DNA from 4 places in the Arthrobacter sp. SAFR-179 genome. Region 4 is predicted to be linked to each of the others. Evidence: riboswitches for the same ligand, from Rfam matches in the RefSeq annotation. Region 4 holds a riboswitch; each other region holds the start of a gene.
What was found. A riboswitch is a leader RNA that binds a small molecule or an ion and turns the genes downstream of it on or off. The one in region 4 is predicted to bind thiamine pyrophosphate.
Positions count from the first base shown of each region.

Region 1 (7,202 bases), on a different contig from region 4:
CGGGCCTGCTCGACGCGGCAACCACCCGGCGGACCAGGCCCTCCGGCTTCTGCGTGGGGTAGCCGGTCTTCTCCTTGCCCGTGGGCGAGACGATGGTGTGCCACCAGACGTCGGTGGGCAGCTTTCCCAGTTCACGTTTGGCAGGCGTCACCAGCCCGGGGGCCATGTACGGCTCGCGGTCCACCTCGGCACTGTCGAAGTGGTACTTGGCCGGGTTCTTCACGTACACCAGGATGTTGTCGTGCTTGGTGGGCCACCGGTTTTTCGCCCGGGCGCCGTAGTCGTAGGCCCAGATGATCTCGTTCAGGAAGCATTCACGGCCGAAGATCGCGTCCAGCATCACCTTGGCGTAGTGCACCTCGCGGTAGTCCAGGTGCAGGTACAGGGTTCCGTCGTCGGCCAGCAGTCGCCATGCCTCGACCAGCCGGGGTTCCAGGAAGGACCAGTAGTCGCTGAACGCGTCATCGTAGCGGTGCAGGGCGCCCTTGATGGTGTCGTAGGAGCGGCCCTTGAAGCCCACGCGGTCGCCGCTGCCGCCGGCGTTGACCACCATCCGGGTTTCCTGGCGCTGCTGCGGCCTGCCTGTATTGAAGGGCGGGTCCACGTAGATTAGTGTGAAGGCGCCGTCCGGCAGCGTGGGGAGGTACTCCGCGTTGTCCGCGTGCACCACCAGGCTGCCGCCGTCCGGCGCCCAAACAGTGTCAGTCATCGGGGCAGTTAGCCCTCGGAGTTGCCAGGCTGCGTGCCCGTGTCGGCGCCGGCCACCACTTCGCCGTTGCGGCGGCGGGTGCGGGTCCTGGTCCGGCGGGCGCGTGAGGGCTGTTCGCCCTCGGTTGCGGGAGCAGCAGCCTCACCTGCGGGAGCGGCGGAAGAGTCGGAGGTACGACGACGGCGCTCACCGCTGCGCTTCGTGTCGCCGCCGCTGCGGCCACCTTCGCTGCGGCCACCTTCACGGTTGCCGCTGCGGCTTTCGCGGCCGCGGCCGTCCCTGTCGCTTGTCCTGTCCCGGGACCGGCCGCCGTCGCGGCCGCCGCTGCGGCTGTTCTTCTTGCCGGTTTCGCCCAGGTCCTCAAGCACCTCGGCGTCAACGCCGGCCAGGGTGCGCTTGTCACGCGGCAGCCGTCCCTTGGTGCCCACGGGGATGTCGAGGTCCGCGTAGAGGTGCGGCGAGGAGGAGTAGGTTTCCACGGGTTCGGGCACATTGAGGCCCAGTGCCTTGTTGATCAACGCCCAACGGGGAACATCGTCCCAGTCCACGAACGTGACTGCGGTGCCCTTGTTGCCCGCGCGGCCGGTGCGGCCCACCCGGTGCAGGTAGATCTTTTCGTCTTCCACGCACTGGTAGTTGATGACGTGGGTGACGTCCTCGACGTCGATGCCGCGGGCCGCAACGTCGGTGGCCACCAGGACGTCCACCTTGTTGTTGCGGAACGCCCGCAGCGCCTGTTCGCGGGCACCCTGGCCCAGGTCGCCGTGGATGGCGGCAGCAGCGAACCCGCGGTCCACCAGTTCCTCGGCCACCTTGGCGGCGGTGCGCTTGGTCTTGGTGAAGATGATGGTGCGTCCACGGCCCCTGGCCTGGAGGATGCGCGCCACCACCTCGATCTTGTCCATGCTGTGGGCGCGGTAGATCAGTTGGCGGATGTCGCGCTTGGTCAGGCCCTCATCCTCGGGGTCCGCGGCCCGGATGTGGGTGGGCTGGGTCATGTAGCGGCGGGCCATGGCGATGACCGGGCCGGGCATGGTGGCGGAGAACAGGAGTGTCTGCCGGACGGCCGGCGTCGCCGCGATGAGGGTCTCCACATCCGGGAGGAAGCCAAGGTCCAGCATCTCGTCGGCCTCGTCCAGGACCACGATCTTGACGTTCTTCAGGCTCAGGTGCTTCTGCTTGTAAAGGTCGATGAGGCGGCCCGGGGTACCCACCACAACCTCCACGCCCTGCTTCAGCGCCTCCACCTGGGGCTCGTAGGCGCGGCCGCCGTAGATGGTGGCGATCCTCGCATTGCGCTTCCGCGATGCCGTCACCAGGTCCCCGGCCACCTGCACGGCCAGTTCGCGGGTGGGGACGATGACCAGGGCCTGCGGGGCTCCCGGCACGGCCAGCTTGGCGTAGCCGGGGTCGTCCTGCCCGATGACCCGCTGGAGTGCGGGAATGCCGAAGCCCAGGGTCTTGCCGGTGCCGGTCTTGGCCTGGCCGATGATGTCGTGGCCGCCCAGCGCCACCGGCAGGGTCATGGCCTGGATGGGGAAGGGGTGGGTGATCCCGGCGTCAGCCAGGGACTCCACGATGTCCTCGCGGACGTTGTAGTCGGCAAAGGACTTCTCCGCGATCTCATGCGGGGTCTCGTCCGAGATGATGGTTTCTTCCGGCTCGATGGTTTCCGTACCGGACTCATCGCTCAGAAGCTGGTGGGTATGCAATTCACTCACGGGGGAGTTTCCTTATTCATTTGGGCAATGGCGCTGCCTGCTCAACGGGCCGGCCAAGGCTGGCCGCTCCGGAGCACGCTCAGGCGCGCAAGCGATTCCAGTGGAAGCCGATCGCGGGCTATCTAATGCTGGCACTGGTGACCAGCGGGTAATTCTCAAGATCGCGTAGGGGCGGGCTTGTTGGTTTCAAATCAAGGAAATCAACGACCGGGCATCCATTTCTACCCTTTCAGTCTAGCCGTACGGGCGCAGAAACACTGTTCCGGCCCGCCTGCCGCGCCTGCCGGCCCTCAGGGGACGAGCTCGAAATGGATCTCGCGGGTGGTGATGTCCGACGAAAGCAGGCGGACCCGGACCTTGGTTCCGGACTCCAGCTCGCCGGCGCACCGCGCGGTGACAGCCGGTTCGGCAACCTGGATAATGCCCGAACTTCCGCCGCCGTTGCCGTTCTTTCCGTTGCCGTTTTTCCCCGTGCCGTTGCCATTGCCGTTCTGCGGTTTGGACCCGGAAATCACGATCGCGTCGAACTCCTGCCCAATGTGGTTCAGCAGCAGCGCCGCCTCCACGGTGTCCAGGGCCAGGCGTTCCATCCGGGACGCCAGCTGGTCTGAGCCGGCCATGATGCCCGGCAGCAGCGGAAGGGCCTCCCGGGCCCAGCCAGGAACATCGCCTCCGTTGCTCAGGGCCTCGCAGATGACCAGGACGAAGCGGTCCACCAGGCGGCGCAGCGGTGCGGTGGTGTGGGCATAGGCCGCGCCGATGGCGGACTGCACCCCGTCCTCGGGGACCGTGCCGTCGAAAGCGGTATACGAGGCTCCCCGGAACAGCATGCCGGCGGAATGCATGATGGCCAGTTGGCGCGGATCGGTGGGATCGAGTGAACGCAGGTACTCGCCGTAGCTGACCTCGCCGTCCCAGGGCCTGCCCAGCACCTCGGTCTGCAGGCGGAAGTGCCGCAGGGACCGTTCGTCCGGGGCGGGCATGGTGCGCAGGATTCCCACCTTGCCCTCCAGCATGAGCTGCGCGGCCGCCATCCCGGTCATCAGCGATATCTGCGCGTTCCAGTCCTCCACGGGAAGCTGCGGGACGGCGTCAATGCGGTAGCCGCCATCGGGCAGCTGGACAATTTCCTGCTCGGGCATGTTGAGGCTTGCCCCTCCACGTTCCCTTTCCAGGGCTACCCGTTTCAGGCCCACCTCGCGGAGCAGCCGCAGCACCGTTGATGCAGTCCCGGCGTCGAGGTCTGCCTGCGCGCCCTTGTAGCTGAGCTTGTCGCGGCTGCGGACCCGCGCCCTCCTGACACCCACCGACAAAACGGACGCATCGCCGTCGAGCGTGAAGTCCCATACGAACGCTGAACAGTCCTGCCCCGGCAGCAGGCTCCCTGCCCCCTCGCTGATGACTTCCGGATGCAGCGGAATCCTGCCGTCCGGAGCGTAGAACGTCTGGCCCCGGCGACGGGTCTCGGCGTCCAGGGGCCCTCCCGGGGCAACAAACGCCGGGACGTCGGCGATCGCGTACAGCACCCGGTAGCCGTTCCCGTCCGGTTCGATGAACACCGCCTGGTCAAGGTCCGTGGACGATGCCGGATCGATGGTCACGAACTCCACGGCGGTCAGGTCATAGGACGGCAGCTTCAGGGCAGCCACGGCGGCCCGGGCATCGGCTACTGCGTCAGCGGGGTAGGGCCCCGGCAGTTCGAGTTCGGTCCGCAGCAGGCCCAACGCCTCTTCCAAGGCGTTCCTGTGGTCATGGACGTTGGGGGCCAGCCGATGATGTGACACAAAAATCAGCGTAGCTCCAAGTCCACGGATATGGCATCAGGCGCCGGCGGCGTCCAGCGCGTCGAGGAGTGAAGCAGCCGCGGCCGCGGGGTCGGGAGCCTCAGTGATGGCGCGGACCACCACGATCCTGCGGGCACCGGCTTCCGCCACCTGCCGGACGTTTCCGTGGTCGATGCCGCCAATGGCAAACCAGGGCACCGGATCTGCCACCTTTCCTGAGGCGTCCGCGGCGTACTTCACCAGGTCTGGTCCGACGGCTGCCCTGCCGGGTTTGGTGGGGGTGGCCCAGACCGGACCCACGCAGAAATAGTCCAGGCCGGCCGGACCGGCAGCTGCTGCCAGCGCGGCGTCCACCTGCCCCGTTGTGTGGCTGGAGAGCCCGATTGCGGCATTTCCATTGACCAACGTACGTGCTGCGGGCAAGGGAAGGTCCTTTTGGCCGATGTGGAACACCGGCGCCCCGGAGAGGACGGCGATGTCCGCACGGTCATTGACAGCCCACAGCCTGCCGTGCCGTACCGCCGTCTCCTTCAGCACCGCCAGGAGGTCCAGTTCCTCGGCAGCCTCGATGGCTTTGTCGCGCAGCTGGATGATGTCCACGCCGCCGGCGAACGCGGCGTCAACGAACTCCGCAAAGTCGCCGCGGTCCCGGCGCGCATCGGTGCAGAGGTACAGGCGGGCCGCCTTGAGGGCGTCGCTGTCCCGTGAATTGACAACTTCGGTGGCGGGAGCGCGGTGGCCGGCGGGGAAGGATGGGGTGGACACATTCATGCGTGCAAGCCTAGTTCCTCTAAACTGGGCTGGTACTGCGGGAGCCCGCGGCAGCTGTCACAAAGCGCCGGGCTGAGAGGGCGTCAGAGCCGACCGCTTGACCTGATCCGGGTAATGCCGGCGTAGGGAAGGAATCCATATGCGCACCCCTTTCAACCATCCCGGGTCCGCCGACGCCTCCAGCTCCTCCACGGTCCGGGCCGATGTTGCGGTCATCGGCGGGGGAGTGGTGGGGCACGGAATCGCCTGGGAGGCGCAGCGTTCCGGACGCTCGGTGGTCCTCATCGACCACGCACCGGGCACCGGCGCCAGCTGGGCGGCCGCCGGCATGCTGGCCCCCGTCAGCGAACTGCACTACCAGGAGGAAGACCTCCTGGAACTGATGCTGGACGCATCATCGCGCTGGCCGGGGTTCGCCGCCGCCCTGGACAGTGCCACGGGCGCGGATTCCGGATACCTCACGACGGCGACACTCGCGGTGGGTGCCGACGCAGCCGACCGCCGGGCACTCATGGATTTGCGTTTGGTCCAGCAGGACAACGGGCTGGAGGTGGAGCCCCTCACCGTGCGCGAAGCCCGGAAGCGCGAGCCGCTGCTCAGCCCGGCCATTGCCTGCGCCCTGGACACCCCGGCAGACCACCAGGTGGACCCGCGGCGCCTGGTGGCAGCCCTGCGCCTGGCCCTGGCCGGCGCGGCGCAGGAGTTGCCGGAACTGGCCGTTGCCGGGGCAGTCGATGGTTACGCCGTTCCGGACCGGGCAGCCCGGCTGTTGTGGGACGGCGGAGCTGTTGCCGGCGTCCGCCTTGCGGGCGGCGGCACGGTGCTGGCAACGGAGACGGTGGTGGCCAACGGGCTGCAGGCGGGGGCGCTTGACGGCCTGCCGGACGGCCTCGAGCTGCCGTTGCGGCCCGTGCACGGGGACATCCTCCGCCTTGCCGTTCCCCGCCACCTTCAGCCCCTGGTCACGTCAACGGTCCGCGGGCTGGTCCACGGCGTGCCGGTGTATATCGTCCCGCGGCAGGACGGGACGGTGGTGATTGGAGCCACCCAGCGCGAGGATGCCCTGTCCGGCGCCGTCAGTGCCGGAGGCGTATACCAGCTGCTGCGGGACGCGCAGGCGCTGGTGCCCGCCGTCGCCGAACTTGAACTCCTGGAATCCACCGCCCGTGCCCGGCCCGGAACCCCTGACAACGCACCGCTCCTGGGCCGGGTGCCGGTGCCTGGGGCCTCCGTGGGCGGACAAGCCGGGCATGTCCCGGGGCTCATCATTGCCACCGGATTCTTCCGGCACGGCGTCCTGCTCACCCCCGCCGCAGCGGCCATCTGCAGGGAGCTGCTGGACGGAAAGTCCGATCCCCGCTGGGCACCCTTCAGCCCGGACCGGTTCTCCAGGCCGGCCACAGCAGCAACAAGCCCCTTCATCAAGGAGACAGCGTGAACATCACCCTTAACGGAAACCCGCACACGGTTGCCGACGGCGCCTCCATCACCACGCTGGTCAGCCAGGTCACCGGACGCCCGCTGGCTGACAACGGGCAGGCGACCGACGGCGAGAAGCTGGGGGTCGCCGTCGCGCACAACGCACAGGTGGTGCCGCGCAGCCAATGGTTCGCCACCGCGCTCGCCGAGGGTGACGACATCGAACTTGTCACAGCAGTACAGGGAGGCTGACACCATGACCGAAACCAGCACCATCAACCCCGCAGGAAGCCCCGGGACCGGCGACGCCCTGGTGATCGACGGCGTCGCCCTCGGATCCAGGCTCATCATGGGCACCGGGGGAGCGCCCAGCCTCGACGGCCTGGGCGCAGCGCTCCTGGCTTCCGGCACCGCGCTGACCACCGTGGCCATGCGGCGCTACTCCACCGCGGAAACCGGATCACTGTTCCAGCTGCTGGTGGACCACGGGATCCGGGTCCTGCCCAACACCGCCGGCTGCTTCACCGCCCGGGACGCGGTCCTCACCGCAGAACTTGCCCGCGAGGCACTGGAGACCGACTGGGTCAAACTCGAGGTCATCGCGGACGAACAAACCCTCCTCCCGGACGCCGTGGAACTCGTCGAGGCCACCGAGCAGCTGGTCAACCGCGGCTTCAAGGTCTTTGCCTACACCAATGACGATCCCGTGCTGGCGCTGCGGCTGGAGAACCTTGGCGCCACCGCCGTCATGCCGCTGGGCGCCCCGATCGGCACCGGCCTGGGGATCCTGAACCCGCA
Region 1 covers NZ_JBPFDM010000001.1:554,173-561,374, forward strand. The annotation lists gene ACR65K_RS02785 (DNA-methyltransferase) at 1-709, opposite strand, end outside; gene ACR65K_RS02790 (DEAD/DEAH box helicase) at 718-2,430, opposite strand; gene ACR65K_RS02795 (RNB domain-containing ribonuclease) at 2,721-4,214, opposite strand; gene thiE (thiamine phosphate synthase) at 4,251-4,985, opposite strand; TPP riboswitch at 5,013-5,131, shown strand; gene thiO (glycine oxidase ThiO) at 5,125-6,423, shown strand; gene thiS (sulfur carrier protein ThiS) at 6,420-6,656, shown strand; gene ACR65K_RS02815 (thiazole synthase) at 6,661-7,202, shown strand, end outside.
Region 1: linked by a shared signal. The riboswitch ahead of thiO (glycine oxidase ThiO) and the one ahead of ACR65K_RS10525 (ECF transporter S component) in region 4 are both predicted to bind thiamine pyrophosphate.

Region 2 (7,202 bases), on a different contig from region 4:
CAAGCAGAGGGTAGTGTTCGTGCACGGCGCCGGGACTTTTGGCGCCGCTGCGTGGCCGCGCCAGCACGGCATGGCACTGTCCTATGACGCATTGTTCCTCCGCCGGCACGGCTTTGATGCCGTCGCGGAGCCACTGGAATCATCCTTCGCCGAGGACACCGCCATCATCCTGCGATCCCTTGCCGACGATGGCCGCGGGGCCGCCGGCGGCCATGTGGTGGCGCACGCCCAGGGCGCCATCGCGGCCATGATGGCCGCCGTTGAACGTCCGGACCTGGTCTTTTCGCTGACGCTCGTGGAGCCGGCCTGCCTCTCCCTGACGGCAGAGCTTCCGGCTACGGCGGCCCACATCAGCCTGATGCAGCCCCTTTTCGACGTCCGCCACCAACTCGGCGACGAAGACTTCCAGCGCGAATTCGTCCGGCGGGTCTTCGCCACGGACCTGCAGCAGCCCGCCACCGTGGAGGAAAAGAGGTCCGCCCGCAGGCTCCGGCTCCAGGCGCCCTCGTGGGAGGCGCCGCTGCACATCGTTCCCGGTGTGCCCACGCTGGTCCTGACCGGGGGGTGGGAGCCGCTTTACGAGGAAATTGCAGGCTACCTGCGGGAGACCGGCGCCCTGCACCGCGTCGCCGCGGGAGGGCACCGGCCGCACGACTCCACGGACGGGGACCGGGCCATCCGGCAGTTCATCAGCCAGGTCAGCCGGAGCCAGCCCGCCCGGGCCTCCTAGCCCTCAGCAGGAACGCGAAGCTCCGGCAGGTAGACCTTGCCGCCGGCCGCCAGGAACTCTTCGCTTTTCTCCCGCATCCCCGATGCGACGTTGGCCCGGGCCGCCTGCGCCTCCGCGGAGCCGAATTCGTCCCGGATGTCCTGGCTGATCCGCATGGAGCAGAACTTGGGCCCGCACATCGAGCAGAAGTGCGCTGTCTTGGCAGGTTCGGCCGGCAGGGTCTCGTCGTGGAACGCCTCCGCCGTCACCGGGTCCAGGGACAGCGCGAACTGGTCGCGCCAGCGGAATTCAAACCGCGCCTTGGACAAGGCGTCATCGCGTTCGCGCGCACCGGGGTGGCCCTTCGCCAGGTCCGCGGCGTGGGCTGCGATCTTGTAGGTGATCACGCCGGTCTTCACGTCGTCCTTGTTGGGCAGGCCCAGGTGTTCCTTCGGCGTGACGTAGCAGAGCATCGCGGTGCCGTACCGGGCAATTTCGGTGGCACCGATTGCGGAGGTGATGTGGTCATAGCCGGGGGCCACGTCCGTCACCAGCGGTCCGAGGGTGTAGAACGGCGCACCCTTGCACAGCTCCTGCTGGCGTTCGACGTTTTCCCGGACCAGGTGGAACGGAACGTGGCCGGGGCCCTCCACCATTACCTGTACGTCGTACTCCCATGCGCGCTGGGTGAGCTCGGCGAGCGTGTCCAGTTCCGCGAACTGGGCGGCGTCGTTGGCGTCCGCGGTGGAGCCGGGGCGCAGGCCGTCGCCCAGGGAGAAGGCAACGTCGTACTTCGCGAAAATTTCGCACAGCTCGTCAAAGTGCGTGTAGAGGAAGTTCTCCTGGTGGTGGGCCAGGCACCAGCCGGCCATGATGGAGCCGCCGCGCGAGACAATGCCCGTCACCCTGTCGGCCGTCAGCGGCACATAGCGAAGCAGAACCCCGGCGTGGATGGTCATGTAGTCCACGCCCTGTTCGCACTGTTCAATCACCGTGTCCCGGAAGATTTCCCAGGTCAGCGCGTTGGCCTCGCCGTTGACTTTTTCCAGGGCCTGGTAGATGGGAACGGTGCCGATCGGCACGGGGGAGTTGCGGATGATCCATTCCCGCGTGGTGTGGATATCGTCGCCGGTGGACAGGTCCATCACCGTATCCGCGCCCCACTGGGTGGCCCACTGCAGCTTGTCCACCTCCTCGGCGATGGAGCTCGTCACGGCCGAGTTTCCGATGTTGGCGTTGATCTTCACCAGGAAAGCCTTGCCGATGATCATCGGCTCGGACTCCGGATGGTTGATGTTGCTCGGGACGATGGCGCGGCCGGCAGCAAGTTCGCTCCGAACCAACTCCACGTCGCAGTTCTCGCGCAGCGCCACGAAACGCATCTCCTGCGTGATGATTCCCTGCCGGGCATAGTGCATCTGGGTCACCGTCCGGCCGTCGACGGCGCGGCGGGGCACCGGCTGCGCGCCCTTCCACTCCGCCGAGGCAGCACCCCGGCGGACGGCCGAGCGGCCGTCGTCGAGCAGGTTGCGTTCCCTGCCGCTGTAGGCCTCGGTGTCCCCGCGCGCCACGATCCATTCGGCGCGGAAGGGCTGCAGGCCGCGGACGGGGTCGCTTCCGGGCCCGGCAGTGCGGTAGGTCCGGAAAGGTGCGTTCTGCTGCCCGTTGGGTGACGGCTCCAGGGCAATCTCCGTCACCGGCACGCGGATTCCGGACGCGGCGTCGTCGATGAACGCCAATGAATGCGACGCCAGGGACTGCGTCACCTGTGGCAGGGAGTCGGCGCCGGACCTCCCGGCTGACGGCAGGTGGGCAGGGTTCAACTGGGTGTTTTGTGTACTCAAGGGAATACTCACTTCCTTCGCCGGCATTACCCGGACAGGTTCAACGGTCGCAGGCTGCGTCAGCCCGATCTCAGCCCCTGCAAGGGCACCCGTGTGGTCAGGAAAGAAGCTACCACAGGGGCGCGGAAGAGCCTTGTCACATTTGCGGGTGCTAGCCTGTCCGGGCATCGAAAGGAAGCCCGATGGCAGAGATCATTCACTTTCGCGGACCTGTCCTGACCGCACCGGACCGGGTCCGTCATGGACTTTGGTCGGTGGACGGCAAGCTCACGTTCAACCGGCCTGGTGCCGCTCCTGGGCGGGTGCTCGACGGCTGGGTGCTGCCGGGGTTCGCTGACGCCCACTGCCACATCGGACTGGGTCCCGCCGGTCCGGTGGAACCCGCAATGGCCCGGGACCAGGCGCTGGCCGACCTCGACGCCGGAACCCTGCTGGCCCGCGACGCCGGTTCACCTGCCGATACCCGCTGGATGCAGGGCGGCCGGGACTTCCCGGTGTTGATCCGGGCTGGAAGGCACGTGGCCCGCACGCGCCGCTACCTGCGCGGCTTCGCGGAGGAGGTCGAGCCCGAGGGGCTTGTGGAGGCCGTGCGGAAGCAGGCGCGCGACGGCGACGGCTGGGTCAAGCTGGTGGGGGACTGGATCGACCGGAGCGCCGGTGACCTCGCGCCGTCCTTTCCTGCCGGCGTCGTGCGTGACGCTGTCCGGGCTGCCCATGACGAAGGTGCCCGGGTCACGGCGCATTGCTTCGCCGAGGACACGCTGGACCAGATGCTGGACGCCGGCATCGACTGCATCGAGCACGCCACCGGGCTGCTGCCCCGGCACCTGCCCCGGTTCGCGGAGCAGGATGTGCCGATCGTCCCCACCCTCATCAACATCGCCACCTTCCCCGGGATCGCTGCCCAGGCAGAGGCCAAGTTCCCGCGCTACGCGGCCCACATGCGCTCCCTCTGGGAGCGCCGGCTGGAACGGGTGGCCGAAGCCCACGCCGCCGGGGTGCGCATCTTTGCCGGCACGGATGCCGGCAGCGTGATCCGCCACGGCAGGATCGCCGACGAGATCCTCGCCCTGCACGGCGCGGGCCTGCCCATGGAGGCGGCCCTGGATGCTGCCTGCTGGGCAGCCCGCACCTGGCTGGGAGCGGACAACCTGGCCGAAGGTGCGCGGGCCGACGTTGTGGTATGCCGTGAGGATCCGCGGGCGGTCCCGGAAACCATCACGGCCCTGGAACATGTGGTGCTGGGCGGCCGCATCATCAGGTGAGCAGAATGAGCCCGGCACTTGGAATAAATTGAAGCTTCAAGTAATTTTAATTTGTGACAGGCCGCCAACGGGACGGCCTCCAATACAAGGAGCCTTCACATGACCGAAGCAGCCAGCAGCCAGGACCTTCTTCCTGCCGACCTCGCCATGGGCACGGTAATGCTCAAGGTCGGTGACATGAAGGTCATGACCGACTACTACCAGCGCGCCCTGGGCCTCGAGGTGGTGGCTGAGCAGGACGGCGGCCTCTACCTTGGCAGGCTCGGCAGGCCGCTGGTCCACCTGGCGCCGGCTCCCGGACTGCACCTTCCCGGCAGGGGGGAAGCGGGCCTGTTCCACACCGCCCTGTTGTTCGAGGACCAGGCTTCCCTCGCCGCCACCATCGCCACCGCCGCCCAGTACGAGCCCCGCTCCTTCACCGGCAGTGCCGACCACCTGGTCAGTGAAGCCTTCTATTTCACCGATCCCGAGGGCAACGGCATTGAACTGTACTGGGACCGGCCCCGCAGCAACTGGTCCTGGAACGGGACGGACGTGGTGATGGACAGCCTCGCGCTTCCGCCGCAGCGCTACCTGGAGCAGCACCTCACCGAGGAGTCCCTCGAGGGCCAGCGGCAGACGTCTGCCGGTGTGGGGCACGTCCACCTGCAGGTGGGAGACGTCCAGACAGCCAGGGATTTCTATGTGGGCACCCTCGGCTTCGAGAAGACGGCAGGCTGGCATGGGCAGGCACTGTTCGTTTCCGCTGGCCGTTACCACCACCACATGGCCATGAACGTCTGGAACAGCCGCGGCGCCGGCCCCCGAAAAGACTCGCTCGGGTTGGGCGAGGTGCTCATCGAGGTTCCCTCCGGTGACGACGTCGGGGCGCTGGCTGACCGTCTCAAAGTCGCCGGGGTTGCCGCCCACCACACCGGTGCGGAGCTCCGGTTCGAGGACCCGTGGCGCAACCGGCTCCGGGTGGCCGTCCGCTGACCGGCTCCGCCGGCTCCGGCGTGCGCGGGCGGGTCCGCAACTACTAGGCTGATTCCGTACGGCCGGGCTGCAGGCAGCGCCCGGCACGCAGCTCCGTCAACGGAAGAAGGGCACCCGCCATGGGCTTCACCGAGATCTTTGTCGCTACCCATGACGCCGCGCTGAAACGCGCCGGCATCCTCGATGAAGGAAGCGGCTCTGCGGCGGACAGCGGGCCCGCGGGCCAGGCGGTGCGGATTCAGGGCATCAGCGATTTCGAAGTCGAACAGTTGGGTGATCTTGCCGGGACTGCGGTACACGCCGGCGGTGCCGACTATGAACTCACCATGGTGGACGTCGCCAGCGATTCCCTCCTTGCCGTTCCGCCGGCCATGGTCCGTGCCCTGGCTGACCTGCTCTCCTATGAGACCGAAGGCGAAGGCAATGTCCTTGACGACGTCGCCGAACAGTGGGCCGGCCAGGAGGATATGCCGTTCGGCGCCGCGCAGGCCCGGACCTATGTGCAGCAGGTGGCCGAACTGGCGGCCTCACTCGACGATTCCGAGCGGACGGGACTGTACGTCTGGTCCGCGTGACCGGTGATGCCGGTTTGGGTACCTTGCAGTGCGCCAGGGGCCGGCTGCGGCGGCCGGCGTGGCGCGCCAAGTCGAAATAACAGCGCTCATCTGGCACAATAAACAGGTACTCGATCTGCGTGGCCCCTCTCTCCGCGTCCGGATCCTGTCCTTCGAACCCGCAAGTATGGCCCGCCCCACGGGTGCAGAAAGCCGGGTTCACCCCTTTTTCTGAAACAGGAGTGACCACAAAAGTGGCCGTAAAGATTCGCCTTAAGCGCTTCGGCAAGATGCGCGCCCCGTACTACCGCATCGTCGTCGCGGACTCACGCACCAAGCGTGACGGCCGTGCCATCGAGGAAATCGGCAAGTACCACCCCACCGAAGAGCCCTCGTACATCGAGGTCAACTCCGAGCGTGCGCAGTACTGGCTCTCCGTCGGCGCCCAGCCGTCCGAGCAGGTTGCCGCGATCCTGAAGATCACCGGTGACTGGCAGAAGTTCAAGGGCCTGCCGGGCCAGGAAGGCACCCTCAAGACCAAGGTCGAGAAGGAAGCCTTCGTTGCCCCGGAGAAGGGCTCGGTCATCATCCCGGAAGCCATCACCAAGAAGGCCTCCAAGTCTGACGCTGCCGAGGCCCCGGCCGACGCCGAAGCTGAGACCACCGAGGCTGAGTAAATTGCTGGCAGAAGCGCTGGAACACCTGGTCCGCGGAATCGTCGATTCCCCGGATGACGTCAAGGTCAGCTCCAAGAACAACCGCCGCGGGGACACCCTCGAGGTGCGCGTGCATCAGGACGACCTGGGACGGGTGATCGGCCGCCAGGGCCGCACGGCCCGCGCATTGCGCACCGTGGTGGCAGCACTGGCCGGCGGCGAACCGGTGAGGGTCGACGTCGTCGATACCGACCGCCGCCGCTGAGCGCTCGGCAGCATTCAGCTTTTCTCCGGCCCCTTCACCATCAGGTGAAGGGGCCGGAGTGCTTTGATCAACACAGTGCTTTTCACGAGAACCACCACAACCGGGAACAGAGGAACAAATGCAGCTTCAGGTGGCACGGATTGGCAAGCCGCACGGCATTCGCGGGGAAGTCACCGTCCAGGTGCTGACGGACGCCCCGGAAGACCGGTTTGTCCCGGGAACGGAATTCGTCGTCGAACCTGCCGCTTCGGGTCCCCTGACCGTGTCCAGTGCGCGGTGGAACAAGGACATCCTGCTGCTCGGCTTCGAGGAGGTGGCTGACCGGAACCAGGCCGAAACCCTCCGCGGCGCCAAACTGTTCATCGACACCGAAGAGTTGGACGTGGACGACGACGAGGGGTGGTACGAGCATGAGCTTGTCGGCCTCGAAGCCCGTGTAGGGGCGCAGGTGGTGGGCAAGGTGACGGCACTGAACACCATGCCCGTGCAGGACCTGCTCATGGTCACCACCCCGGACGGCAAGGAAATCCTCATCCCATTCGTGGTGCAGATTGTGCCTGAGGTGAATATCGAGGAAGGTTTCATCCTCCTCACCCCGCCGGACGGCCTCTTCGAACTCAACTCCGACGAAGCCGCCGCCCCTGAAGTCGAAGGCACGGACTAGATGCGGATCGACGTCGTCAGCATCTTCCCTGACTACCTCGCCCCGCTCGAACTTTCGCTGATCGGCAAGGCCCGCCAGGACGGGATCCTGGACCTGCACGTCCACGACCTGCGCAGCTTCACCACCGATAAGCACCGGTCCGTCGATGACACCCCGTACGGCGGCGGCGCCGGCATGGTCATGAAGCCCGAGCCCTGGGCGCAGGCTCTCGCCGCAGTGGCGGAGGGGCGTCGGGATCCGGAACGCAAGCCGGTCCTGATCGTTCCATCG
Region 2 covers NZ_JBPFDM010000001.1:892,858-900,059, forward strand. The annotation lists gene ACR65K_RS04275 (alpha/beta fold hydrolase) at 1-730, shown strand, start outside; gene thiC (phosphomethylpyrimidine synthase ThiC) at 727-2,553, opposite strand; TPP riboswitch at 2,549-2,656, opposite strand; gene ACR65K_RS04285 (amidohydrolase family protein) at 2,736-3,818, shown strand; gene ACR65K_RS04290 (VOC family protein) at 3,918-4,793, shown strand; gene ACR65K_RS04295 (hypothetical protein) at 4,913-5,368, shown strand; gene rpsP (30S ribosomal protein S16) at 5,602-6,024, shown strand; gene ACR65K_RS04305 (RNA-binding protein) at 6,026-6,268, shown strand; gene rimM (ribosome maturation factor RimM) at 6,387-6,932, shown strand; gene trmD (tRNA (guanosine(37)-N1)-methyltransferase TrmD) at 6,933-7,202, shown strand, end outside.
Region 2: linked by a shared signal. The riboswitch ahead of thiC (phosphomethylpyrimidine synthase ThiC) and the one ahead of ACR65K_RS10525 (ECF transporter S component) in region 4 are both predicted to bind thiamine pyrophosphate.

Region 3 (7,202 bases), on a different contig from region 4:
ACCGGCCGCAACCGCTGAAAGCCCTGCCGCAGTCCTGGCCACTACCGCCACGGCAGAGGCCGAAACCAGGCCCGTTCGCCGCCGTCGGGTAGCCACCCGCAAGGCTGCGTCCCCCGCCGCCGCGACTGCAGCGGAATCCGGAGCAGCGGACTCCGCGGGTGCAGAATCAGCGGCTCCGGAAGCCGCAGCCCAGGTCGCCGCCCCGGAACAGGGTGCGGTACAGGAAGACGTTGCAGCGCAGGAGCAGGTCGCCGGGCAGGAAGCCGTTGCCGCCGCCAAGCAGACCCAGGAGCCCAGCGCGGCCCCGGACATTGCGGCCCCGGAAGCTGCCGGCACCCACGAGCCTGCCCAGGAAACCCCGGCCGGGGACAAGGGCGAGGCCGCACCTGCCGCGGCTGCCAGCCCCTTTGGTTCCCTCTTCCTGGAACCTGCATCCCCCACGTCCGTGCTCTTCCAGGCACCGGACCTCAGCACCGTGGTCCGTCCCGCAGCCCCCGCCGTCGAGGAGCCTGAAGAGGAAGAAACCGAAGACGGCGACGATGCCTCCGGCCGCCGCCGGCGCCGCAGCCGGGGCCGCAGGGGCCGCAGCCGCATCGGCGACGGTACGGACCAGGACAGCGAGGGCGGCAGCGCCGAAGCTGACGCCGAGGACGAGGCGGACGAGGACAACGCCACGCAGCCGGAGGACGGTGTGACGTCCCGCCGCCGTCGGCGCCGCCGCCGCGGGGACCAGGACCTTGAACTCACCGGCGGCGGGGATGACGATCCGCCCAACACGGTCACGAGGGTCCGTGCGCCCCGTGCCGTCACTGAAGCACCGGTCAGCAACCGCGTCACCAGCGTGAAGGGCTCCACCCGTTTGGAGGCCAAGAAGCAGCGCCGCCGCGAATCCCGCGACACGGGCCGCCGCCGCACGGTGATCACCGAGGCCGAGTTCCTGGCCCGCCGCGAATCCGTTGACCGGCAAATGATCGTCCGCCAGCGCGACGACAGGATCCAGATCGCCGTCCTCGAAGACGGCGTCCTGGCCGAACACTTCGTGTCCAAGACACAACAGGACTCACTCATCGGCAACGTGTACCTGGGCAAGGTCCAGAACGTGCTGCCGTCCATGGAGGCGGCGTTCGTTGACATCGGACGCGGCCGCAACGCCGTGCTGTACGCCGGTGAAGTGAACTGGGAAGCGGTCAACCTTGAGGGCAAGCAGCGCCGGATCGAGAATGCGCTGAAGTCCGGCGACACCGTCCTGGTCCAGGTGACCAAGGATCCCGTGGGCCACAAGGGCGCCCGGCTCACCAGCCAGATCTCCCTTCCGGGCCGCTACCTGGTGTACGTGCCCGGCGGCTCGATGACCGGCATCTCCCGCAAGCTGCCCGACGTCGAACGCAACCGCCTCAAGCGGATCCTCAAGGACCGCCTGCCCGAGCACGCGGGCGTTATTGTCCGCACCGCCGCGGAAGGCGCATCGGAGGAAGAGTTGACGCACGACATCAACCGGCTCCGCGCCCAGTGGGAAGGCATTGAAAGCCAGTCCGCATCCACCAAGATCCTGGCGCCCGAGCTGCTCTACGGCGAACCCGACCTGACCATTAAGGTGGTCCGCGACGTCTTCAACGAGGACTTTTCCAAGCTCATCGTGTCCGGTGAGGAAGCCTGGGACACCATCGAGGCCTACGTCACCTACGTGGCGCCGGACCTGGTGGGACGCCTGGAGAAGTGGACCAAGGACCAGGACATCTTCTCCGCCTGGCGCATCGACGAGCAGATCCACAAGGCCCTTGAGCGCAAGGTCTTCCTGCCCTCCGGCGGCTCCCTGGTGATCGACCGCACCGAGGCCATGACGGTGGTTGACGTCAACACCGGCAAGTTCACCGGCAGCGGCGGCAACCTTGAGGAAACCGTCACCAAGAACAACCTGGAAGCTGCCGAGGAAGTGGTCCGGCAGCTGCGGCTGCGTGACATCGGCGGCATCATCGTGATCGACTTCATCGACATGGTGCTCGAATCCAACCGTGACCTGGTCCTGCGCCGCCTGGTGGAGTGCCTGGGCCGCGACCGGACCAAGCACCAGGTTGCCGAGGTCACGTCGCTGGGCCTGGTCCAGATGACCCGCAAGCGGATGGGTACGGGCCTGCTGGAAGTCTTCGGCGAGCAGTGCGAGGCCTGCGCGGGCCGCGGGGTAGTTACCCATGACGATCCCGTGGAGCACCGGCGTGCCAACATCGTGGCGGCCGAGCACCACGTCCAGCGCACGGACAACCGCCCCGAAGCCCGCGGGGAAGCCCACCGCACCGAGACGCAGCGGCCCGACGCCGGCCAGCCCGGAGTCCGTCCCGAGCGGAAACGGCGGCGCGGACGCGGCGGCCAGCAGCCCGAGGCTGTGCCGGCGCCTGCAGTGCACGTCCACACCGTCCTGCCGGACGCTGCGGATGCTGAGCGGCACGCCAAGGCAGAGGCCACCCGGCTTGCCCTGGCGAATATTGCGGCTGCGGCCCATGCCGCGCACCTGCATGACGATGAGGTGGCAGCAACCCGGCAGGCACCGCAGGCTGAGCCTGCGCCGGCTCCCGCAGAGGAGAAGCACGACGCCGATGCCCCGGCACGTCCCGCAGCTGTCCTGACCTTCGGCGGCGAGGAAGTCCCGCTTCCGTTCGTGGAGCACGCCGAGGAGCAGCATCCCAAGCCCGCCCTCACCCTGGACCGGCTGGCGGAAGCGTTCGCCCACCTGGGCCAGCCGGCTTCGCCCATGGTGGATGCGCCGGTCAAAGCCGCAGAGGACGTAAAGGCAGCCGAACCGGCAGCGCCCCAGCAGCAGGCAGGGGGAGCGGCAACCCGCGCCACCCTGGAAGCGCCGGCGGAAAAGGACTACTCCGACCACACCCTGGAGCAGTCCCGGCAACGCAGGCCGCGGCGGCACCGCGCTGCCAGCCGTGCCCAGGGCGCAGCCAACGAGACCGCTGTCCAGCACCACGAGAACGTGCAGTCGACGGCGGCAGGGCATTCACACGCAGCCAAGGCCCCCGACACCGCCAAGGCGGAAGCCGCCAAGCCGGCAGATGAACCCATCATCCTCGGCGTCGGAGTCCCTGCCTCCGAGCTCTAAGCCAAGACAGGACCAACGCGTCACCAAGGAAGTCCCCGCCATGTGGACCATTCCCCCCGAAATTCGCGGGGGAGTGGACCACAAGGCGGGGACTTCTCGCATCAACAGGAGCTGTCACCTTTCCGCCGCGTAGGCCCCAGCCGCTACGCTGGACAGCGACACGGGGTGCCGCGCATAAGGCCGGCTGAGATCCAGACCCGTTGAACCTGTCCGGCTAGTACCGGCGAAGGGATGTCTCTTGTCTTCGACCCTTTCCATGCCCCTGCCAACCGCGTCCCGCGTTCCTTTCGGGCTTCCCGCGGGCCGTGACGTCCCGCGGGTCCTCTCCATCGCCGGTTCCGATCCGTCCGGGGGAGCCGGAATCCAGGCGGACCTCAAAAGCATTGCCGCGCATGGCGGATACGGCATGGCAGCGATTACTGCCCTCACCGCCCAGAACACCCGCGGCGTGCAGTCCGTCCACGTCCCTCCCGCCGCGTTCCTGGCCCAGCAGCTGGATGCAGTCAGTGATGACATCAGTATCGACGCCGTCAAGATCGGCATGCTGGGCGACGAATCGGTGATCCGCGCCGTCCGCGAGTGGCTCGGAAAAGTCCGGCCCGCCGTCGTTGTCCTTGACCCGGTGATGGTGGCCACCAGCGGGGACCGGCTGCTGCAGGAGTCCGCCGAAGCCGCGCTCCGGGAGCTCCTGCCGCTTGCCCACCTCCTCACCCCCAACCTGCCCGAGCTCGCGCTGCTGCTTGGCACGGAGCCGGCCCAAAACTGGGATGCCGCCCTGGACCAGGGCAGGCGCCTGGCCGATGCCACCGGAGCCACCGTGCTGGTCAAGGGCGGCCACCTGGCAGGCCTGGACTGCCCGGACGCGCTGGTGAACACCGCGGGCCTTCTCGACCAGGAGGTGGTGGAAGTGCGGGCGAAGCGGATTTCAACGCGCAACAGCCACGGCACGGGATGTTCCCTGTCCTCCGCCATGGCAACCGTCCAGGCCCGCCTGGGTGACTGGGAGGCGTCGCTGCGGACCGTTAAGCCCTGGCTGGCCGGCGCGCTCGAGAACTCAGGCCAGCTGGAGGTGGGGCAGGGGAACGGACCCGTGCACCACTTCCACCACGTGCCGCCGGTCCTGGCGGAAGGCAGCTTCGCGGCCCGGCTGTGGGCCGAAGCCCGGCAGGACCTCGACGACATCTATGCGCTGGACTTCATCGGCGGACTGGCCTCGGGCGATCTTCCTGAGAAGGACTTTGCCTATTACCTGGCGCAGGATGCCCTTTACCTGAACGGCTATTCCCGCGTGCTGGCACGTGCCAGTGCCCTCGCCCCCTCGGAGGCCGAGCAGCTGTTCTGGGCACGGTCCGCGCAGCAGTGCCTTGAGGTGGAATCGGAACTTCACCGCTCGTGGCTCAGCACCCGCCCGGCCCCGGACGGGCTAGGCCCCGTCACCAAGTCTTATGTGGACCACCTCACCGCAGCGTCGGCGTCGGGCAGCTACGCGGTCCTCGCCGCCGCCGTCCTGCCCTGCTTCTGGCTCTACGCAGAGGTTGGTGCCACGCTGCACGTCCGGTTCCTTGCCTCCGGGGAACCGGCCGGGCACGCTTACGCGGACTGGCTCCGCACCTATGCAGATGAAGGCTTTGCCGAAGCCACGCGCCAGGCCATTGCCATCGTGGATGCGGCCGGACGGCGGGCTTCCGACCATGAGAAGGCCGCGATGGTGACGGCGTTCAAGCAGTCCTGCCGGCTCGAGGTGGACTTCTTCGACGCGCCGCGCCTGCACTCCTGAACCGGGGCCGGCGGGTGAGCCGGTACTATGGTGGGGCATGGTGCGGACGCCGGACCTGAGCTGTGGTACCTATCACAGCAACCCGCCGGGAACCAGCCTCATTTGCGGCCGAAGACAAAATTAGCGTAATCTAGATCTTCGGTGCTTACGCCAACACTTGGGTTATGACCCCACGGCGTTGAGGCACAGCGAGAAACCAGGCTTTTGATAGTCGGTTCCGCACGCAAATTTAGTTATAAACGTCGAGAGAAGTGAGTTCCCAAGTGGTGTACGCGATTGTCCGCGCAGGCGGCCGCCAAGAGAAGGTTTCCGTTGGAGACTTCGTTACCCTGAACCGCGTCGCCGGTGGAGCCGGCAGCACCATTGAGCTGCCCGCACTGCTCCTGGTTGATGGTGACAAGGTCACCTCCGCCGCCGCCGACCTGGCCAAGGTAACTGTTACGGCTGAAATCCTCCAGGACCTGCGTGGTCCTAAGATTGTCATCCAGAAGTTCAAGAACAAGACCGGCTACAAGAAGCGCCAGGGTCACCGCCAGGAACTGACCAAGGTCAAGATCACCGGCATCAGCTAACCTCCGGTTAGTGTTCAGGCATTTCAACAGATTCCCCAGAATTTAGAGGCAGGCATTTCAGATGGCACATAAAAAGGGCGCGAGCTCCACTCGCAACGGTCGCGATTCCAACGCTCAGTACCTCGGCGTCAAGCGCTTCGGCGGCCAGGTTGTTTCCGCAGGCGAGATCATCGTCCGCCAGCGTGGCACCCACTTCCACCCGGGCGCCGGCGTTGGCCGTGGCGGGGACGACACCCTGTTCGCACTGACCCCGGGCGCCGTTGAATTCGGTACCCGCCGCGGTCGTCGCGTGGTCAACATCGTTGCTGCTGCAGCTGCAGAGTAACAACAAGTTCTGAAGCGGTGGAGCGGGCCTAAGGGTCCGCTCCACTGTTCTTTTAACCGCATTACAATCGATGTGGCGCCCCGCGGTGCCAGGTAAACAGTTTCTGAGGAGATCCACGTGGCCAGCTTTGTAGACCGGGTAGTACTGCATGTATCCGGCGGAACCGGCGGCCACGGTTGCGTCTCCGTCCACCGTGAAAAGTTCAAGCCCCTGGGCGGGCCCGACGGCGGCAACGGCGGCAACGGCGGCGACGTCATCCTTCGCGTTGACCACCAGACCACCACGCTCCTTGACTACCACCACGCACCGCACCGGCACGCCAGCAACGGCGGGCCCGGCATGGGTGACTGGCGCGGCGGCAAGAACGGCGAAACCCTCATCCTGCCCGTCCCGGACGGCACCGTGGTCAAGTCCAAGGACGGCACCGTACTGGCCGACCTCGTGGGTGAGGGCGCGGAGTTTGTGGCAGCTGCCGGTGGCATTGGCGGCCTGGGCAACGCCGCCCTGTCCTCGCAGAAGCGCCGCGCCCCCGGGTTTGCGCTGCTGGGCATCGAAGGCGAATCCAGGGACGTCGTCCTTGAGCTGAAGTCCATCGCCGACATCGCCCTGGTGGGCTTCCCGTCAGCCGGCAAGTCCAGCCTGATCGCCGCGATGTCCGCGGCCCGCCCCAAGATCGCCGACTACCCCTTCACCACCCTGGTCCCCAACCTCGGCGTGGTTCAGGCCGGCGACGTACGGTTCACCATCGCCGACGTTCCCGGCCTCATCGAAGGCGCCAGCGAGGGGCGCGGCCTGGGCCATCACTTCCTGCGGCACGTGGAGCGCTGCGCAGCGCTGGTGCACGTGCTTGACTGCGGCACCCTGGAGTCCGAGCGCGACCCCCTGTCGGACCTCGCCATCATCGAGGGCGAACTGGAAAAGTACGCCGTCGACATGAGCTACGCGGGCCAGGACGGCGAAGTGGTCCCACTGAACCACCGGCCCCGGCTGGTCGCCCTGAACAAGGTGGACCTTCCCGACGGCAAGGACATGGCCGAATTCGTGCGTCCGGAACTGGAATCGCGCGGCTACCGCGTCTTCGAGGTGTCCGCCACCAGCCATGAGGGCCTGCGCCAGCTGGGCTTCGCCATGGCAGAAATCGTCAAGGCCGCCCGCGACGCCGTGGCTGCCGCCCCGCCCAAGGTCCAGCCCGCGGTACTGCGTCCGCGCGCCGTCAACGAAACCGGCTTCAAGATCCGCCGCGAGGAAAAGAACCTGGAGCCGCTGTTCCGCGTCCTGGGCGAAAAGCCAGTGCGCTGGGTCAAGCAGACCGATTTCACCAACGAGGAAGCCATCGGCTACCTGGCAGACCGGCTGGCCAAGCTCGGCGTGGAAACCGAACTGTTCAAGCAGGGCGCCAAGCCCGGCGACACCGTGGTCATCGGC
Region 3 covers NZ_JBPFDM010000002.1:469,540-476,741, reverse strand. The annotation lists gene ACR65K_RS06580 (Rne/Rng family ribonuclease) at 1-3,103, shown strand, start outside; TPP riboswitch at 3,255-3,352, shown strand; gene thiD (bifunctional hydroxymethylpyrimidine kinase/phosphomethylpyrimidine kinase) at 3,360-4,880, shown strand; gene rplU (50S ribosomal protein L21) at 5,144-5,452, shown strand; gene rpmA (50S ribosomal protein L27) at 5,514-5,777, shown strand; gene obgE (GTPase ObgE) at 5,895-7,202, shown strand, end outside.
Region 3: linked by a shared signal. The riboswitch ahead of thiD (bifunctional hydroxymethylpyrimidine kinase/phosphomethylpyrimidine kinase) and the one ahead of ACR65K_RS10525 (ECF transporter S component) in region 4 are both predicted to bind thiamine pyrophosphate.

Region 4 (7,202 bases):
CCGCCCGCAGCGATGATGTCCCGGCTTCCCACGAGGACAGGAGGTGGGCGGAGAGCCGGCTGTCGATGGCCATGACGGCCGTCGCGCCAAACAGGACGTCCGCCAGGAGTTCCGGCTCGGCTTCGACGAGGCCGCCGGCGAGGTCACGGCCGGCGATCTGCTCGTGCACGGCGTCGGCCTCCACATGTTCGTCAAAGTAGTGCGTGACGTCCGCGCCGAACCCGTGCCGGCGAAATCCGTTGCCGTAGAACCGGTTGGGCTGGGAGGAGGTCATTTCGTAGATTGCCAGGTGGCCGGTGATGGCACCGCGGAGCCGCCGGTTCAGTCCGCAGAGGGACATGAGGTTTACCGATGCGAGGGAGACTGCGGGGACGGCATCAACGTAGGCGCCGTAGCTGTCGTCGAGGCCCAGGCCACGCATGGTCCGTGCGAACAGCGCGCTGTGCATCCGCTCGGGGCGGCCGCCGCCGTATTCGTCCGTCTGGATTTCCACGAGTGCGGCTTTGGGCCGTCCACTGAGGCGCGGGATGGCCCATGTGTGGGGATCGGCTTCCTTCAGCTGGTACACGGATTTGTGGACCAGGAATTCCTTGAGCTGCCCCAGGTCTGCCTTCCTGGCCACGTACCGGGAGACGCTGGGGCCGGTGTCCTTGCCGGCGAGGCCGAACAGGACATCGGCTACCTGGTCGCTGGTCATGGCACCGCCGGCGGGCAGTTCGAGGTCCCCGGCGGCCTGCTGTGCGGCGGCGCGAAGGTCCGCCTCAAACGGTTCCTCGAGCAGCCGCCGGACCCTGATCAGCCCCGGCTCCCACTCCCAGTGGTCGGAGACGCCGTCCAGCCCCGAGTAATGGAGCTCGTAGAGGCAGAAGAGGGCCAACTGGATGTCCTCGTCGCCAATGATGTCAGCGGTGGCAGCCACCTGCCGTGCGGCCAGGCGGTACAGGGCGTCCAGTTCTGTCCCGGCGGAGTCCGGAGCCTGCGCCAGGACCGTGAACAGGGCGCTGCTGAGGGGGCCTCTGGTTTCCGGGATTCTCATGGTGCTCCTTGGTCTGCCGCGCTGGTGACGGGAACGAACGCGGGACCGCCCATGGTGAGTTCCATGCCCTGTCCTCCTCGAAACCCGGGGGACAATATAGTAAGCATGATTACTAATAAAAGCTAAGCAGGCTTTGTATATAGGGGTTTTGCTGGGTCCCCCCGTACCCAGCTGCGGACAGTGTTCAGCCAGGCAGTGGTCAGTCAGACAGGGCCGACCCCAGTATGTCGCGCAGCGCCTCCACCACCAGGTCATGGTCCTGCAGCTGCGGCAATCCGGAGACGGTGACCGTGGCCACGGCACCCACGCCGGTGACGTAGATGGGAAATGAGCCGCCGTGGGCTGCATACCGGGACTGGTCGAACCAGGCGTTGTCCTCGATCCTGCCCCCGCCCAGCCGGCCCCGCAGTCCCACCAAAAGTGACGGCACCTCGTACCGGGCGGCAGTGCTCTGCTTGGCCCGGATCCAGTGCCCGTTGTCAGGAGTGGCGCCGGGAAGCGCGACGTGGAACAGTACCTGCTCGCCCTTAGTGATATCGATGGCGATGGGAAGCGACCGCTCCTTGCCCAGTTCCACCAGAAGCAGCCCAAGGTTCAGTGCGTCATCCGGCGAAAAGCCGGGGAAGTGGAGCTCCCGGACCTCCGCCTCGACCCGGGCAACCAGGGCCTCGAGCGACCCCTCGGGCTGGGCGTCGGGGGAATCGGGATCGAACCCGGTCACATCCGGTGGAATGGCGCTCATGGCCTTCAATCTACCCCCGCCCGGTGTAAACTTGACCACGCCCGGAAGGGCAATCAAAAGCCTTACCCAACAAAAAGCAACACTACAAACGACAGGGGAGCGCCGCCGTCGGGCATCCTGGCATCCGCCGGGCACCGCAGGTGGGCGCTGAGAGTGCGGACAGCCGCAGACCCTCGAACCTGATCCGGTTAGTACCGGCGCAAGGGAGTCGAGTTCTCGAAGTGTCGCGGCTGCACGGCAACGGGCCGTCAGCCGGGTCCACTTTCCCCTCCTGTTTCCCAGGAGGATTCCAATGAGCACTGCAGCAATCAAGAAGACCACCAGTAAGTCCTGGCGCGTCGTGGACATCGTCGTCGCCGCGCTGGTGGCCATCGCCGGCGGCGTTATTTTCTGGGCGTGGTCGCAAGGGGCGGCGGCAGTATCCGTGCCGATGAACGCCGCCTACCCGCCCCTGACCGGCATCATTGCCGGCGGATGGATGATCCCGGGCGTGCTGGGCATGCTGATCATCCGCAAGCCGGGCGCCGCACTGTTCTGCGAGACCGTGGCCGCCACCGGGGAACTGCTCATGGGCTCCCAGTACGGCGCCTCGGTCCTCTTCTCCGGCTTCGTCCAGGGCCTGGGCGCGGAAATCATCTTTGCCATCTTCGTCTACCGCAAGTTCAACCTGCCCGTGTCCCTGCTGGCAGGTGCGGCAGCAGGTCTCTTCTGCGGCCTGAATGACTCCTTTGCGCCGTGGGGCTGGAACATCGCGTACTCCGGCGGCGACAAGCTGGCCTATATCGTCTTCTGCATGATTTCCGGAGCAGTCATTGCCGGCGCCCTGTCCTGGGTGGCCACCCGCGGCCTGGCGCGGACGGGAGTCCTGAGCTCCTTCGCCTCGCGCAAGGCTGCCACGGAGCCTGTCTTCTCCTGATGGCAATGGCCCAGGCCACGGCGGTCCGCCCTGCCGCTGTCACCGCCCGCGGGTGGGGATGGCGGCACGCCGGCAGGGCAAAGCCCGCCGTCCACGCCCTTGACCTGGACATCAGCCCGGGGGAGCGGGTGCTCCTGCTCGGCCCCTCGGGCGCCGGCAAGTCCACCCTCCTTCATGCGCTGGCAGGGGTGCTGGGGGACATCAACGACGACGGCGGCGAGGCAGGGGACGCCGACGAGTCAGGTTCGCTCCTGGTTGACGGCGCCGTGCCCCGGACCCAGCGCGGGTGCGCCGGGCTCATGCAGCAGGACCCCGAGACGCAGGTGGTCCTGTCGCGGTTGGGGGACGACGCCGCCTTCGGTGCCGAGAACCTTGCGGTGCCGCGGGAGGAAATCTGGGCGCGGGTGCACGAGGCGCTTGCCGACGTCGGACTGTCCCACCTCCCGCTGGACCACCCGACGTCGGCCCTGTCCGGCGGGCAAAAGCAGCGCCTGGCGCTGGCCGGCATCCTGGCCATGCGCCCGGGCCTGATCCTGCTGGATGAGCCGACCGCCAACCTGGATCCCGCCGGCGTGCTGGAGGTCCGCGACGCCGTGGCGCGCTGCCTAAACAAGACAGGGGCCACCCTGGTGGTGGTGGAGCACCGGGTTTCGGTGTGGAAGGACCTGGTGGACCGGATCGTGGTCCTGCAGCCGGGTTCCGGCACCAATCCTGCCGTGCTCCTGGATGGCCCGCCGGACCGGGTGCTCACGGAGGCCCGTGCCATGCTCGCCGCAGCCGGTGTGTGGGTGCCCGGCTACGTGCCGGCAACCCGCGCCCGCGCCGTTGTCCCGGCGCCCGGCACGGGGAACCTGCTGCTGGCCGCCGAACAGCTGGGTGTCTCCCGCGAACGTCCCCGCCGCCAAGGCTTCCGGAAGATTCCGCCGGTACCGGTCCAGGAAGGCCTGTCCGCGCAGGTCCGCGCCGGGCAGGCCCTCGCCGTCACAGGCCCCAACGGTGCCGGCAAGTCCACTTTCGCGCTCACCCTGGCCGGGCTGCTGGAGCCGGTCTCCGGAAAGGTGTCCGCCACCCTGGACCTCAGCCGCGGGGCGGGCATCGACCCATACCGCTGGAAGGCCGACCAGTTGATTTCGCGCGTGGGGACGGTGTTCCAGGAGCCGGAGCACCAGTTCGTGACCGGCAAGGTATTGGATGAGCTGCTGTTCGGCCCCCGGCACCTGGGCCACGGCGAGGACCGGGTGGACGAACTGCTGGAGCGGCTGCGGCTCACCCACCTGGTGGACGCGAACCCCTATACGCTCTCCGGCGGCGAGAAGCGGCGGCTGTCCGTAGCCACCGTCCTTGCCGCCAGCCCGCAGGTGCTGGTCCTGGACGAGCCCACGTTCGGGCAGGACGCCAACACGTGGGCCGAGCTGGCCTCGTTCCTGTCCGAACTCCTGGACGCCGGCACCGCGGTGGTCTCCGTGACCCATGACGCCGAATTCACGGAAGCATTGGGCGGGACCGAACTGCGAATGGCTGCGGCGGAAGCGGTGGCACCATGAGGCAGCAACTCACCCTGACCGGCAACCATGCCCTCCTGGCCCGCGCCAACCCACTGAGTAAGTTCGCGGCCGTCCTGCTCATCACCGCGGTCCTGGCGCTGTCCATCGACTGGGTGTCGGCATCCGTGGCCCTGGTTTTCGAGCTGCTGCTGTTTCCACTGGCCGGGCTCACCCTGTCCCTGCTGTGGCAGCGCGGGTGGCCGCTGATCATCGCCGCCGCCGTGGGCGGCTGGAGCACGTCCATCCTTGCGCCGGACAGCGGCAGGACCCTGCTCGACGCCGGCATCTGGACCATGAGCGAAGGATCCCTGCAGCTGGGCGTCGGCTTCATGCTGCGCGGCTTTGCCATCGCCCTTCCGGCGGTGCTCCTGATGAGCTGCACGGATCCCACCGACCTTGCCGACGCGCTGGCGCAGAAGGCCCGCCTGCCGCACCGGTTCGTCCTGGGAACGCTCGCCGCGATGCGCCTTGTGGGGCTGATGGCCGAGGAGTGGCAGACCATCGGGATGGCGCGCCGTGCACGCGGCGTGGGTTCGCGCGGAAGCCTGGGCCAGCGGGTCAAAGCGACCCTGGGGCAGAGCTTCGGGCTTTTGGTGCAGGCAGTCCGCCGCGCGTCGCGGCTCGCCGTGACCATGGAAGCCCGGGGTTTCGGCGGTGGCCAACGGACCTGGGCACGCGAATCCACGTTCAGCACGCTGGATCTTGGGGTAGTGGCCGGTGGGGTGCTCGTGGCCGGACTTGCCCTTTTTGCAGCACTGGCTGCCGGAACATGGAACATGGTGTGGCTGGGCAGCTGAGGTTGGCGGTGACCCTGCTGGTGATTTGTATCGCATCCAGCGGGTACAGGCTTTCCAGCGATGCGGCTCGTGGCGCGACAGCAGCCAGAATAACTCATTTATGATATATTTTTGGTTATGACGCAGGAAACCGCTGAGCACGTTGCCGCCATGTTGAGGGACGCCCGCACCGAGAAGGGCTGGACCCAGGGCCAGCTGGCCGCCGAACTCGGCACCAGCCAAAGCGCCGTCGCCCGGATGGAACAGGGCAAGCAGAACCTGAGCCTGAAGATGATCCAGAGGCTGGAAACCATCTTCGACCGCAGCATCGTCAACGTGGGCAAACCGCAGATGACGCACCTCCGCGTGGAGGGCGGCCGCACCCTGTCCGGCGCCGTGGACGTCAACAGCAGCAAGAACGCCGGCGTCGCCCTGCTGTGCGCCAGCCTGATCAACCGCGGCACCACCGTGCTTCGCCGGCTGGCCCGGATCGAGGAAGTCAACCGCATCGTCGAAGTGCTGACCAGCATCGGCGTGGAATGTACCTGGCTCAACGACACGGACCTGCGCCTGCGCCGTCCCGCCGTCCTGGACCTGGATGCGATGGACGTCGACGCGGCCCGCAGGACCCGCAGCGTCATCATGCTGCTGGGTCCACTCCTGGATGAGTCGCGGGAGTACCGGTTGCCCTACGCCGGCGGCTGCGACCTTGGCACCCGCACCGTGGAGCCGCACATGCAGGCACTGCGCCAGTTCGGCCTGTCGGTGGAGGCCACCTCAGGTTTCTACACCGTTCAGGCGCCCCCTGCCGATACCCGCGACCGCTCCTTCGTCCTCACTGAACGCGGGGACACCGTCACTGAGAACGCCATCATGGCTGCGGCGCACCGGCCCGGTACCACCGTGATCCGCAATGCGAGCCCCAACTACATGGTTCAGGACCTGTGCTTCTATCTGCAGATGCTCGGCGTCACCATCGAGGGCGTGGGCACCACCACCTTGAAGATCACCGGCCGGCCCGAAATTGATGCCGAGATTGAATACTTCCCTTCGGAGGATCCCATCGAGGCCATGAGCCTCATCACCGCCGGCATCGTCACCAACTCCGAGGTCACGGTGCGCCGGGTGCCCATCGAATTCATGGAGATCGAGTTGGCCACCCTGGGCCAAATGGGCCAGGAACTGGAAATCTCCGGTGAGTACATGGCCCGCAACGGCCGTACCCGGCTGGTGGATGTCACCACCAAACCCTCCACGCTGCGTGCCCCCGAGGACAAGATCCACCCCATGCCGTTCCCCGGGCTGAACATCGACAACCTGCCGTTCTTTGCGGTCATCGCGGCGAACGCCCATGGCCAGACCATGATCCACGACTGGGTGTACGAGAACCGGGCGATCTACCTGACGGAGCTGAACCGGCTTGGGGCGCAGGTGCAGCTCCTGGATCCGCACCGGATCTACGTCAATGGGCCCACCAAGTGGCGCGCCGCCGAGGTGGGCTGCCCGCCTGCGCTGCGTCCGGCCGCCTGCCTGCTGCTGGCCATGCTTGCCGCGCGGGGAGTATCCGAGCTGCGGAACATCTACGTGATCGAGCGTGGGTACGAGGACCTGGCCGAGCGACTGAACACCATCGGCGCCAAGGTGGAGTACTTCCAGGACTAGCATTCACGGTTCGTCATGAACCGCTGGTGCCCTGTGAATGCGGGGCAAGTATCGCAGAATGTTGGTATGCGTACTTTTGGCGTGGAGGAAGAACTCCTGATCGTTGATCCGGAGTCGGGGGAGCCCCTTGCCCTGGCCGACGCCCTCCTGGCCAACCACCACGTTGCAGCTGATGATCTTCCCGTCGACGCGGAGGTCCACCACACGGGAAGGGAGGCGGATTACGACGACGAGATGGGCTTGAGTGCCGAGCTGAAGCTTGAGCAGATCGAGACGCAGACCCGGCCCTGCCTGGAGTACGGGAGCCTGCTCGAACAGATCCGCGCGGGCCGCTCTCTGGCTGATCAGTCCGCCAGGAGACACGGCGCCCGGGTGGCGGCACTCGCCACGTCGCCGATGGCGTCCACCACCCACACCACCCCGGACCCGCGCTACGCCAGGATGCTGGAACGCTTTGGCCTCACCGCCCAGGAACAGTTGACCTGCGGCTTCCACGTCCACACGTTCATCGAATCGCCTGAAGAGG
Region 4 covers NZ_JBPFDM010000005.1:76,624-83,825, forward strand. The annotation lists gene ACR65K_RS10515 (iron-containing redox enzyme family protein) at 1-1,036, opposite strand, end outside; gene ACR65K_RS10520 (heme-degrading domain-containing protein) at 1,236-1,778, opposite strand; TPP riboswitch at 1,862-2,002, shown strand; gene ACR65K_RS10525 (ECF transporter S component) at 2,071-2,694, shown strand; gene ACR65K_RS10530 (ABC transporter ATP-binding protein) at 2,700-4,238, shown strand; gene ACR65K_RS10535 (energy-coupling factor transporter transmembrane component T family protein) at 4,235-5,035, shown strand; gene ACR65K_RS10540 (UDP-N-acetylglucosamine 1-carboxyvinyltransferase) at 5,153-6,676, shown strand; gene ACR65K_RS10545 (glutamate--cysteine ligase 2) at 6,743-7,202, shown strand, end outside.